Regions from separate parts of the Paenibacillus sp. FSL K6-2393 genome, predicted to be linked through region 2. Evidence: riboswitches for the same ligand, from Rfam matches in the RefSeq annotation. Region 2 holds a riboswitch; each other region holds the start of a gene.
The links. Region 2 has a riboswitch for S-adenosylmethionine ahead of mmuP (S-methylmethionine permease). Riboswitches for the same ligand answer to the same signal wherever they lie in the genome.
Positions count from the first base shown of each region.

Region 1 (4,291 bases), 4.1 Mb from region 2:
TTGAAAGAGAAGATACCTGTGTTACCCGTGGATTGTTTGTTCTGTATCTCATACCCCGGATGATCGGATAGACCTGGATGATATACTTCAACCACCGCTGGGTGCTCAAGCAAGTATTTAGCAATAGTAAGTGCATTGTGCTCATGACGCTCCATGCGAAGAGCCAGCGTTTTCATACCTTTCATCAACTGGTAGGAGTCACTTGGAGACAATACCGCTCCAATGGAATTATGCAGGAACGCCATCTCTGCAGATAACGCTTCACCTTTGGTAATAATTAGTCCGGCCAACACATCATTGTGTCCGCCCAGATATTTGGTAGCGCTATGAATGATGATATCGGCACCCAGTTCAATCGGACGTTGGAAAAATGGAGTCAGCAACGTGTTGTCAACAATAGTCAACAGGTTGTAACTTTTCGCCCAGGAAGCAACGGCTTCCACATCGGTGATCATCATCAGTGGATTGGTTGGTGTCTCAATAAATACAGCTTTTGTATTCGGCTGACGAACCTTCTCCAGTGCTGCAAGGTCATTCGTGTCCACATAACTTGCCGTTACGCCGAAACGGGACAGAATACGTTCCAGCAGACGATAGGTTCCACCATACAGATCCAGCGATACAATCAGATGATCCCCTTGACCAAACATGGCAAAAATCGTTTGCAGCGCGGCCATTCCCGAGCTACAGGCAAACCCTGCATCACCAGACTCCAGCGCTGCGGCCGCTTCTTCCAATACTTTACGGGTTGGATTAGTCGTACGAATATAATCAAACCCCGTGCTTTGTCCAAGCTTCGGGTGGCGAAACGCAGTGGATTGATAGATCGGAAAGTTAATGGCGCCTGTTACCGGTTCATTGATGGACCCAATTTGTGCTAAGCGGCTTTCGATTTTCAACTTGTTGTTGTCTTCCATTGCTGCATCCTCCTGTAATCTCGATTAGATTTGCGGGCCAATATCGTAAGGTGTTTCTTGATACACATAGTAATTGAGCCAGTTAGAGAATAATAAGTTGGCATGAGCGCGCCAAGTAGCCGGTGGCACACGGGAAGGATCATCATTCGGATAATAATGTCTAGGCAATGCGATATCCAACCCTTTGGCTGCATCCCGGTCATACTCCCACTTTAATGAGAACGGGTCATACTCGGCATGTCCTGTGGCAAAAATCTGTTTGCCGTCTTTGGTAGCAACCAGGAAGATCCCCGCTTCCTCGGATTCAGCCAAAATCTCTAAATTCTCATTCTTTTCAATATCTTCGCGTCTCACTTCCGTATGACGGGAATGTGGAACGTTGAATACTTCATCGAATCCACGCAACAACGGAACATGTGGTTTATTGATGGTATGCGGGAAAACGCCAAAACACTTTTCATCCAGTGCAACCTTGGGTACGTCAAAATGATGGTATAAACCTGCCTGGGAAGCCCAACATATGTGGAGGGTTGAAGTCACATTGGTTTTGGTCCATTCAAAGATCTCTTGGATTTCATTCCAATAGTTCACGTCTTCGAAATCCATCTGTTCCACCGGAGCACCCGTAATAATCATTCCATCGAAACGGCGGTTCTCAATCTCATCAAAGGTTTTATAGAACAGATCCAAATACTCCTGAGACGTATTCTTCGACGTATGGGATTTGGGATGTACGAGAACAACATCTACCTGAATAGGCGTGTTTCCCACCAGACGAAGCAATTGTGTTTCGGTCGTTTCCTTTGTGGGCATCAGGTTTAATATAGCGATACGGAGTGGACGAATATCCTGCTGATATGCAGAAGTTTCATCCATGACGAAGATATTCTCTCCTTCAAGTACTTCTTTTGCTGGTAGAGTATCGGGTATTTTGATTGGCATAGTAAGTCTAACTCCTCCTTTTGCATAGATAGATGCAGCCACCCCTGGCTTGATGTCTTCACATCAATACAGGTATAGACTGCCTTGAGCTTGTAAAAACATTGAATTACTCTTTCATCCAACGTTACAAACAACCTCAAGTTCCTTAGCGAAAATCACTGCTGAGAAGTCGGGGCATATAACAAAGACCTTCCTCGGATTTCGAGAAAGGTCATATGTAAAAAAGATATGCGCCTCTCTCATCTCTCAGTTACAACAGTGCCACTTGACACTTAGTCGCTGCAAGAATTAGCACCGTGCGGTATACCGCCGGTTGCCGGGTTTCATCGGGCCAGTCCCTCCACCTACTCTTGATAAGATTTCGCTGTATTAGATTGTAATTAAATATGGTTCACCGTCTACTTTATTACATTAATGCCCTCACGTCAAGATGCAGTTCGATGTCTGCTTCCCAGATCGGAACCGTTCATCATCCGTTGTCATACACTGCCTCAGGGCGCGAAATAGACACATTTTTGCGCTTGAAAGCACCTTGTACCAGCGGTATACTAAACAAGGTGTTATAAACCCTTATGTGAGAGGTGACATATTAAATGGATGGCGACCCGAGGCCTGACTGGCAGCCGAATTCCGACAAACTGCATAGAGAATTGACATCAGCATGCCGGCAGCGGGACGTGACTTCCGTTTGATTATATAATGAACGCAGCCCTGATCTCCAGGCTCCGCTGCCGACCGGCTGATTTGTTCTTTTTGCGCCCATAATGATAATATCCGCCAAGTTGGCGGGTGCAGAAGGAGTAGATTAACGATGAAAATCCGGTTGGTAAACAACGGTGTATTTATTCCGGTGGACGACATTCAGCAGGCGCTGACTCCACCAGCGGAAGGATTTTACTGGATTGATGCAGACGTAGACGATTTGGCGGTACTTCAGCCGCTGTTCTTGATGCATGATCTGGCTGTGGAAGACTGTCTCAGTGACGAAGAACAACGTCCGAAGATTGAAATTTATGAGAACCATTATTTTATTGTGATTAATAGTATCCGTTTCGATGATGAAGAGATATTTCTACGTGCGGTGAACTTATTCCTCGGCAGACATTTCATTATTAGTGTTACGAAGCAAAAGGTCAGCGAATTGCGCACACTGAAACCAATCCTGTGGGAACAGGAAATCAGTACACCGGATCGCCTGCTGTATTTGCTGGTTGACTTGATTGTTGATAATTATTTCACCGTAGGTGACCGAATTGAAGCACGGATTGAGAAGCTTGAGGAAGACATTCTGATGCACACCAAAAAGTCACATCTGAATGAAATTATCGGGCTACGCAGTGAGATTCTGTGGCTCAAGAAAGTGCTCGGACCTCAGAAAGAGGTCATTAACACCCTGAACAAAAAAGATCTGCGTCTCATTGATGATCAACTGCAAAAGTATTTCAGTGACATCTATGAGAATGCTGTAAAAATATCTGAAACCTTTGAGACTTATCGCGACCTGATGGGCAACTTGCGAGAAGCCTACCAATCCAGTATTGCGAACCGGGCGAATGAGATCATGCGTGTATTTACCGCCATTACCACGGTCTTCATGCCGCTGACGGTCATTACCGGTATATACGGCATGAACTTTACGAATATGCCAGAGCTTAACTGGAAATACAGCTATTTTGTTGTGATTGGTCTGATGGTTACACTGGGCCTGAGCATGTTCTTCATTTTCCGCAAGAAAGACTGGGTATGAACTCGTATGAAATAACAAAGACGAAGCGCTCCTCCGGGAGAAACGCCTCGTCTTTTTTCATTTCTGATCATTAACCAACATTCTTCTCTGTCTCTGCGTGCCGACGAAAACGGATTCGAATCATGCGCAGTCTTTCATAGACCTGCTCCAGACTTCCTCCATCGGGTTTCTCTCCTCCATACACCTTATGTAATACTGGCTTCAGGAACGTATCTCCCAGCTCCTCATACGCACTCCATACGGCCTCTTGTTCGTTCTCTGGCATCACTGCCAGCTCCACATCAAGAAGACAATCGGTGTCATAACCTTCGTGATCCAGTGCCTCTAACAGCTCAACCAACTCGCGTCGGGATAATCCGGATCGATTAACAATCTCCTCTAACGTATACCCTTCCTTCATGCCTTCAAGCACCTGCTTACGCGTGGTGAACTTATCAAGTTCCTGCTTGTACTTTTGCTCTCTCTGCCTGTATAACCAACTCTCATACTCTTTTTCCTTCAGCGCCGTGTATACCCAGTCCAGCGGGAATGTCGTTGAACGCTCCAACCCGTTTGTAATCTCCATCCATTCCGTACCATACTCAGTTGCTTTGCTCTCTCCTACGCCCGGCAGTTGCATCAGTTCATCCAGCGATTGCGGAACAAAGGCACTGATCAAACGCAGCAGACGATTCGTTGCAATAAA
Region 1 covers NZ_JBBOCU010000001.1:5,012,845-5,017,135, forward strand. Annotated here, with positions in the region: gene MHI14_RS22060 (PLP-dependent transferase) at 1-917, opposite strand, end outside; gene metA (homoserine O-acetyltransferase MetA) at 942-1,859, opposite strand; SAM riboswitch class I at 2,096-2,219, opposite strand; gene corA (magnesium/cobalt transporter CorA) at 2,671-3,606, shown strand; gene MHI14_RS22075 (HRDC domain-containing protein) at 3,677-4,291, opposite strand, start outside.
Region 1: it holds a riboswitch for S-adenosylmethionine, as region 2 does, so the genes downstream of both, metA (homoserine O-acetyltransferase MetA) here and mmuP (S-methylmethionine permease) in region 2, are expected to answer to the same signal.

Region 2 (4,291 bases):
AATTCTGGTTACACTGTGTCGCAGATTTCCGGAGAAAACCGTCTTCCAGTTCACTCGTGAGATTACGGGCAGCTGGATTGCTTACATACTGGGATTGTCTATGATTATGTATTTCATAGTGATTGCCGCATTCGAAATCAGAGTTATGGCTGAAGTAACCGGGATGTATCTACTCGAACGCACCCCCACCTGGGCAATTGTGATGGTCTTCATGTGGATCGGTGTATATATGATCTCAGGCGGGCTTGGCGTTATCGTACGCGTGTTTGAGATCATCCTTCCGATTACGATTATTATATTTGTGATTGAAATTTTGCTTAGTAATCAGCTATTCGAGATAGGCAATTTGAGACCCGTGCTCGGTGATGGGCTTATGCCCGTTTTCCATGGGTTGAAGCCTTCACTATTATCTTATACAGGCTATGAGGTGATGTTAATCATGACTGCCTATATGAAAAATCCGAAAAAGAGCAATAAAGCGATGACCTGGGGGATACTCATATCCACTATTATCTACTTGATCACGGTCGTGATGGTTATAGGCAGTTTATCGCTCGATGGCATCAAAACTCGAACCTGGCCAACGTTGGATTTGGTAAGGAGCTTCGAAATTCAGGGTCTGATATTCGAGCGTTTTGAATCCTTATTGCTGGTCATCTGGATTATGCAAATCTTTTCGACTACAGCTATTACACATTACTGCGCTTCGGTGGGTATTCGTGACTTGTTTCGTTCCAAAAAAATCAAAGGCATCATGTACGGCCTGCTTCCGTTCATTTATCTGACAGCAATGATGCCCAAAACCGTGGATGATACCTTCAAACTAGGAGATATGCTGGGCAATGTGTCCGTATTTTTGTTTGGCATTTTACCTCTGGTACTACTGTTGTTAAGTCTGATTCGCAAAAAAGGAGGCAAGCATGCATGATTACATTCCGTATGTTGTTACGCTTAGCCACTGTATTATGCATTCTCTTAACGATATCCGGATGTTGGAGCAGTCGGGAGATAGAGGATCTAAGTGTCTACGTCGGTCTTGGGATCGATATCGGCAAAGAGACGGAATTTGAGAAAGACATCGCTAATCAGGGAGGAGCGTATTCCAAGCAGAACAATTTGACGGCCACGGTACAGATTGCTCCCGGTAATTCCAGCAGTCAAAAGAGCCAACAATCCGGTTCGCCTTCTTCTGGTAAAACGTCCTATTCCAATGAACAGCTTACCGGAGATTCCTTGCTGCAAATCTTTCGTCAGTTTGCACTGAGGCGAGATCACCCGCTCATCGGACATCATCTGAAGGTCATCGTTGTGTCCAAGGATATTGCCAAAAAGTATGGTCTGGATCAGCTGCTGGATTTTGTACTTCGGGATAACGATATTCGCCCTAACTGTCTGGTGTTGATTAGCCATCATCGCGCTGTTGATGTACTGACTTCAGATGATCCTTCCCGGATTCCAGCATTTTATCTGACAGGCATTACCGGTAATTCGTACTTGTCCAATAAAATCCTGGACCCCGTTCTACTCTCCAAATTAGATGCACAAATGCAATCTGGTTCCAGCTTCTTGCTCCAAAATGTACTGAACTCCAATGGAGAGGACAAATTCTCCGGTGCCAGTATCTTTGATGGGAAAACGACCAAATTCATCGGGGAACTCAGCCAAACGGATCTAGAAGGGCTATCGTGGATCAGACCTAAAGAAAAAGGAGGCATCTTGAAGACATACAATAAAGCGGGATTCACCGTGGTATATGAAATGAAAAAGAAAAAAACAAAAATAATTCCAAAAGTGGTTGGCGATGATATTTCATTCCATGTGAAGACTGAATCCGAAGGTTGGTTGATGGAGGATTGGCGTGCTCCCGAGGAAGAGGAAAAAGGTGCTTATCTCAGAGAATTGGAAAAAGAATTTGCTGAACTGGCCGAACAACAGATTCGACAGGTGTTATACAAACTTCAGCATACCTATAAAGTAGATGTTGCGGATTTTCGGGATAGCTTGCGTATCAAAGAACCCAAAACATGGAAAAAAGTCAAAGACGATTGGGATAAAATTTTTAGCACCGTGCCGATCACGTATGAGGTAAAGACCACCATCACCAATCCGGGGTCTTCCACCGAATAGCGAGGTGTGCCATTTATTATTTAAATGTTGACACATTCATGATAGATCGCTATATTTATAAAAAATCATTTTCTTATCCAGAGAGGTGGAGGGACTGGCCCTTAGAAACCTCAGCAACAGATCTGAAGGATACTGTGCTAATTCCAGCGGGTGAAAGCCTGATAGATAGGAGCGTTTGTTTTTATTTGTCAGTAACGGCGCACTCTTTAGGCAGAGTGGGTCTTTTTTGTTTTTTCTGGATGAAGAAGTAGGGGAGCAGCAGGTATGGAGAACAACAACGACAAAGGGCATTTTCAGCGGAAAATGCAGGCACGGCATGTGGTCATGCTCTCTCTAGGAGGAGTCATTGGAACGGGATTATTCCTCAGCTCAGGGTACACCATTCAGCAAGCGGGACCACTGGGAACCATTCTGTCCTATCTGATCGGAGCCATTGTTGTATATCTGGTGATGCTCTGTCTTGGTGAACTGTCTGTTCATATGCCAGAGACGGGAGCATTTCATAGTTATGCAGCCAAATATATCGGACCGGCAACAGGCTACACGGTGGCTTGGTTATACTGGTTAACCTGGACTGTTGCGCTTGGCTCCGAATTCACAGCCGCCGGATTGCTGATGCAGCGCTGGTTCCCATCGGTCAACGTATGGATATGGAGTGCGCTCTTTGCACTGATGATCTTTCTGTTCAACGCTTTAACAGTGAAATTATTTGCGGAATCCGAGTTCTGGTTCTCATCTGTAAAAGTAGTGACTATCGTAATCTTCATTATTATCGGTGGCGCAGCCATGTTTGGTATCATTCCCATGGCGGATTCTGAACCGGCTCCATTTCTATCAAATATTACTGCATCCGGGTGGTTCCCTCATGGGGCTACAGCGATATTGATGACTATGCTTGCTGTAAACTTTGCCTTCTCAGGCACCGAGTTAATCGGCATTGCCGCCGGTGAGACGGAGAATCCGGAAAAGACGATACCAAAGGCTATTCATACAACGCTGTGGCGTTTGGTTATTTTCTTCATCGGAACGATTGTTATCTTGTCGGCCTTGCTGCCCATGTCGGATGCCAGTGTACTGGAAAGTCCGTTTGTAGCGGTAATGGAGCGGGTGGGAGTACCCTATGCAGCAGACATTATGAACTTTGTTATTCTAACGGCGATTCTCTCTGCTGCCAATTCGGGCCTATATGCATCTTCACGGATGCTCTGGTCTCTGGCTGATAAAAAAACAATCTCTCCGTGGTTTGCCAAACTGACCAAACGCGGGGTACCGCTGAATGCACTTCTGATCAGTATGGTGGGTGGTGCACTAGCTTTGCTGTCCAGCATCATTGCACCAGGTACCGTGTATATTACTCTGGTCTCCATCTCAGGTCTGGCTGTCGTTGCGGTATGGATGAGCATCAGTGCCTCCCAATACATGTTCCGCAGACAATATATCCGGGAAGGACATGCGGTCAAAGATCTGGTCTACCGCACACCACTGTATCCGGTGGTACCAATTGTTTCATTTATATTATGCCTAGCTTCATGCATAGGTATTGCCTTTGACCCGACACAGCGAATTGCGCTGTATTGTGGGGTTCCGTTTATCGCAGTATGTTACGCTGCTTATTATCTGACAGAACGTGTGAATAAGAAAAGAGGACAAGTACATGACGCAAGCACAACAGACTAACCCCATAGAACAGATCCTGCGTGAACATCCGGTCATGATTCTGGATGGAGCGCTGGCAACGGAACTTGAACAGCATGGATGTGATCTCGATGATCCACTATGGTCTGCTCGTGTGTTGCTTGAGAATCCGGATGTTATTGTTCAGGTCCATGCAGATTATTTTCGAGCAGGAGCCGACTGTGCGATTACATCCAGTTATCAGGCGACGGTGGATGGTTTCCGCAAGAGAGGGATTGATGAACAGGCAGCACTGGAGCTGATCCGCAAGACGGTGGAACTGGCTGCACAGGCGAGAGATGACGTGTGGGCAGAAGTGCAGGACGGTTTAGTAGGGAGAGAAAGCTCGACAGGTCGGCTTATAGGAGTTCCTTCGGTACGTTCCGAGACCGTGGAGAATGAGGAGCATATAACAGATCGTACAGGGGATCGCGAAGAAGACAGTCTTCGTCCACGTCCAATTATTGCCGGGTCCGTTGGACCGTACGGC
Region 2 covers NZ_JBBOCU010000001.1:933,325-937,615, forward strand. Annotated here, with positions in the region: gene MHI14_RS03915 (spore germination protein) at 1-928, shown strand, start outside; gene MHI14_RS03920 (Ger(x)C family spore germination protein) at 925-2,127, shown strand; SAM riboswitch class I at 2,198-2,299, shown strand; gene mmuP (S-methylmethionine permease) at 2,392-3,804, shown strand; gene mmuM (homocysteine S-methyltransferase) at 3,782-4,291, shown strand, end outside.

Region 3 (4,291 bases), 270 kb from region 2:
ATCATGGGGGCTTTTGCCGTTGTCTTCTCCCAATCTTCAGCAGTCATGGCACTGCATTTTGGCTTTGCACTGATTGCTTTTGCCAGTTCTCTAATGATGGCGCTGGGCATCAGGCAAGAGGCAAAAGATGGCGGATTGGAGCGACTGAATAAATACCCTCGGGTTAGTAAAAAATTCAGGAATCTGGTCTGGTTCTCCACCATTTACACATATCTCGTGGTATACACGGGTGCATTTGTGAGTCACACGGATTCTGCCGGCGGATGTTCCGGATTTCCGCTCTGTAACGGGCAGATTATTCCTGAGCTTTCGGGTGGGGTAGCGGTTGCTTTTGCTCACCGTGCAGCAGCTGCGTCGCTCGTGATTGTTATTGCAATCCTGGGTCACTTCGCTTACCGTAATCATCCGGACAATAAGGAAATGCGTACTCTGGGTGTGGTATCCGTTGTTCTTATTCTGATGCAAGTAGTCATTGGTATTTTCATGATGGTGACAATGAACCGTCCGGAAGTATACATGTTCGTAGCTCTTGCTCATATGCTGGATATCGCCATATTGTTCGGAGTCTTAACGTATATGAGTTTCCTGGTGTACAAGCTGTATCGCCCGGTTAATCGTTTCTAAGATATAGATTCACTTTTTCAAAGGTACTTGGGCTAAATATGAAAGTCCACCATCCAGTGATGTACATCATTGGACAGGTGGACTTTGTTTGATGTCAGGGGGATCAGGGCAACCTATGGCAAGCAGCAATTACACGGATTGGATGATGTGTTAAGGTGATGAATTCTTGTTGATTTGGAAAAGAGGAGGTTAGATATGCTGCGAACGTTGTTGGGGGAAAAGCCACGTATAAACGAAGGTAAATTGAAGGCAGCGATGGACGCAATGGCGCATACGCTTGAGCTATTTCAACGACAAATGCATGTGGACCATGATCCCACGCATGACTATCGGAAGCTGTATGTGTGGACTCAGGGACTCATCTCCTCACTGGATGAACTGGAGCAAAGCTGTTTCGCTGCTGCTCATTTTCGCAAAAAGGTCGTTGCAGGTTCAACGGATGATATGACGCCGACTGAAAAAGCCGAGTATGCTCGGTATGTGTATTTCTACAAAGATGGCTTTATCCGCTGCTTTGCCATTCTGGATAAAGTCGGCACCGTCTTAAATGAAATATTCCAACTGAATACGTCAAATACCAAAGCGCATTTTTCATATTTTACTGTGTTGAGGCAGTTCGATTATGTGAGGGAGCATCATGATCTTGCGTTGCGATTGATTCAGATCAAGGACTCTTATCGTGAGCCGATGAGCAAGCTGCGCAAACGTCGTAATATGGAAATTCACTACATGAACTCCGAAATGCACGATGACCTGTGGCAGTTACACCAGACATTACAAGGTAAAGTGAAGTTGGAGGATCTGAATCAGCATGTGCAGGAAATGCGTCAAGGCGTCGATATGGTCTGTGAAACGTTAACAGCCTCTTATAGTTATATCAATAATATATGGAAAAGAAATAATTCCCTTTGACAAATCGGAATACTTGGAATATACTGAGTTTCAATCGAATGTTACACGGATAGAACTGATATTTCGGAAGTTACGTTCACATTATAAAGCATAAACTACATGAACTTATAAAATCCTACAACAACATATTTCTTATCGAGAGCGGCGGAGGGACAGGCCCGATGAAGCCCGGCAACCGATTTGTAACGACATGATCTTGTATCATTCGTTATAGATGTTAGGTGCTAATTCCTACAAAATGGTGCAAGACACGATTTTGGCAGATGAGAAGGTATATTCTTTCACGTGAAGAGCCCTCTTTGTATCTGCAAAGGGCTCTTTTTTGTACTTTAAGGGGAGTTTTCCTTTAGATCGGGTAAAGATACATGTAGGTGGTTGGAAAGGGGCAAGTGCGATTGATTGAATTAAAAGGTTTAACGAAAACATACGGCAAAGGGGCAAAATCTACAACAGCGTTATCCGAGCTGAATTTGAGCATCCAAAAGGGCGAAATCTACGGAGTGATTGGCCATTCTGGAGCGGGCAAAAGTACATTGATTCGCTGTATTAATTTGCTGGAGCGCCCTACGGAGGGTGAAGTATGGGTTGACGGGATCAACCTGACTGAACTGAGCAAAACCGAATTGCAGCAACAGAGACGCAAGATCGGGATGATTTTCCAACACTTTAATTTGTTATCCTCGGCAACGGTATATGACAATGTAGCTTTTCCACTAAAACTTGTGAATACACCCAAAGATGCCATTGATCGCAAAGTGAAGGAAATGCTCGCACTGGTTGGTCTGGAACACCATAGCAGCAAATATCCGGCTCAATTATCGGGTGGACAGAAACAACGTGTCGGGATTGCGAGAGCACTTGCAAGTGACCCAAATGTACTTCTCTGTGATGAGGCTACTTCGGCACTTGATCCGCAGACGACAAATTCAATCCTGAAGTTACTGCTCGACATTAATGAAAAGTACAACCTTACAATTGTGCTGATCACACATGAGATGCATGTCATTCAGAACATCTGTGACAAAGTGGCTGTCATTCATCAAGGTGGTATTGTGGAACAAGGACCTGTAACAGAAGTGTTCCTGAAGCCGCAGCACGCGATTACGCGGGACTTCATGATGCGTGACCATGAAGCTGGACTTGCCCTAGAGGAGACGGCTCTGGCGAATGCAAGCATTGAATTGCAGGCAGGTGTTGCTTCCAAACTTGTGAAGATATCTTTTCTGGGTAACAAAACGTATGAAGCGATTTTGTCCAGGACGGTACGTAAGACGGATGTGGATTTTGCCATCCTGCAGGGTACAATCTCTACGATTAAACAGGTGCCTTATGGACAGCTGACCGTTCGGTTCGAGGGTGATTCAATTGCGATTGATCGGACGATATCAGAATTGACCGCAGAGGGACTTGATGTGGAGGTGCTTCGTTAGATGGATTTTTCAACAGTTCGCTGGGAAGAGGTTGGTAAAGCCTCCATTGAGACACTGCAAATTTTGGGTGTATCAGGCTTGTTTACCGTTATCTTAGGTTTACCGCTCGGAGTTCTGCTGTTCATGACGGCTAGATCTGCTTCGATCAAGTCACGGGCAGTGTACACGATACTATCTCTGATTGTTAATATTTTGCGCTCAGTCCCATTTATCATATTGATTGTTGCTCTTATTCCATTCACTCGTATACTCGTCGGTACAGCTACAGGAGTGTTAGGTGTTATACCACCTTTAGTTATTTCAGCAGCTCCTTACTTTGCTCGCTTGGTGGAGACGACGTTGCGAGAAGTTGATCGGGGTGTCATTGAAGCGGCGCAGTCGATGGGTGCATCAACCGGACAGATTGTAAGACGGGTGTTACTGCCTGAGGCACTGCCTGGTCTGCTTGCTGGTATAACAATCACGATCGTTACGCTTGTCTCTTATACGGCGATGGCGGGCATGGTTGGTGGTGGAGGTCTTGGAACACTGGCAATTAACTATGGATACTTCCGTTATCAAAATGAAATCATGATTATATCTGTAGTGTCGATGATCATTCTTGTGCAAATTCTCCAGATGGCTGGGGATCGCTTGGTTACATTTTTCACCAGGAAATAACACATAGATAACTTGATGGATATGCATTTTATGCGGACGCCACATGAAAAAAAATGATTAGAGAAGGGGTTTTACACATGAAAAAATGGTCTTTTGCTCTACTTAGCCTTATGTTAATTGCGGTTCTCGCAGCTTGCGGAAACAACAAGGACGCCGATAGCGGCGCAGACAATTCAGCAGGTGCACCGCGCACGGTTGAATTGAAAGTTGGAGCTTCACCTACACCACATGCAGAGATTCTGGAAAGCATCAAGCCTGAACTGGAAGCACAAGGTATTCGTTTGCAAGTTGTTACGTTTAATGACTATGTACAACCCAACCAGCAACTTGCTGATAAAAAATTGGATGCAAACTTCTTCCAGCACCAACCTTATCTGGACACAGAGAATAAAGAACGTGGATTCAACCTCGTTTCTGTAACACCTGTTCATGTTGAACCTTTTGGTGGATACTCCAAAAAGATTAAGTCTTTGGATGAATTGGCTGACGGCGCAAAAGTAGCAATTCCAAATGACCCATCCAATGGTGGACGTGCTCTGTTGTTGCTCGCGAAGGAAGGTATCATTACGCTGAAAGACAACACAAATATTACTTCTACGATTCAAGATATCACAGCAAATCCGAAAAATCTCGATATCATCGAGCTTGATGCAGCCATGATGCCT
Region 3 covers NZ_JBBOCU010000001.1:1,207,412-1,211,702, forward strand. Annotated here, with positions in the region: gene MHI14_RS05240 (COX15/CtaA family protein) at 1-624, shown strand, start outside; gene MHI14_RS05245 (Cthe_2314 family HEPN domain-containing protein) at 820-1,536, shown strand; SAM riboswitch class I at 1,666-1,806, shown strand; gene MHI14_RS05250 (methionine ABC transporter ATP-binding protein) at 1,932-2,966, shown strand; gene MHI14_RS05255 (methionine ABC transporter permease) at 2,967-3,626, shown strand; gene MHI14_RS05260 (MetQ/NlpA family ABC transporter substrate-binding protein) at 3,704-4,291, shown strand, end outside.
Region 3: it holds a riboswitch for S-adenosylmethionine, as region 2 does, so the genes downstream of both, MHI14_RS05250 (methionine ABC transporter ATP-binding protein) here and mmuP (S-methylmethionine permease) in region 2, are expected to answer to the same signal.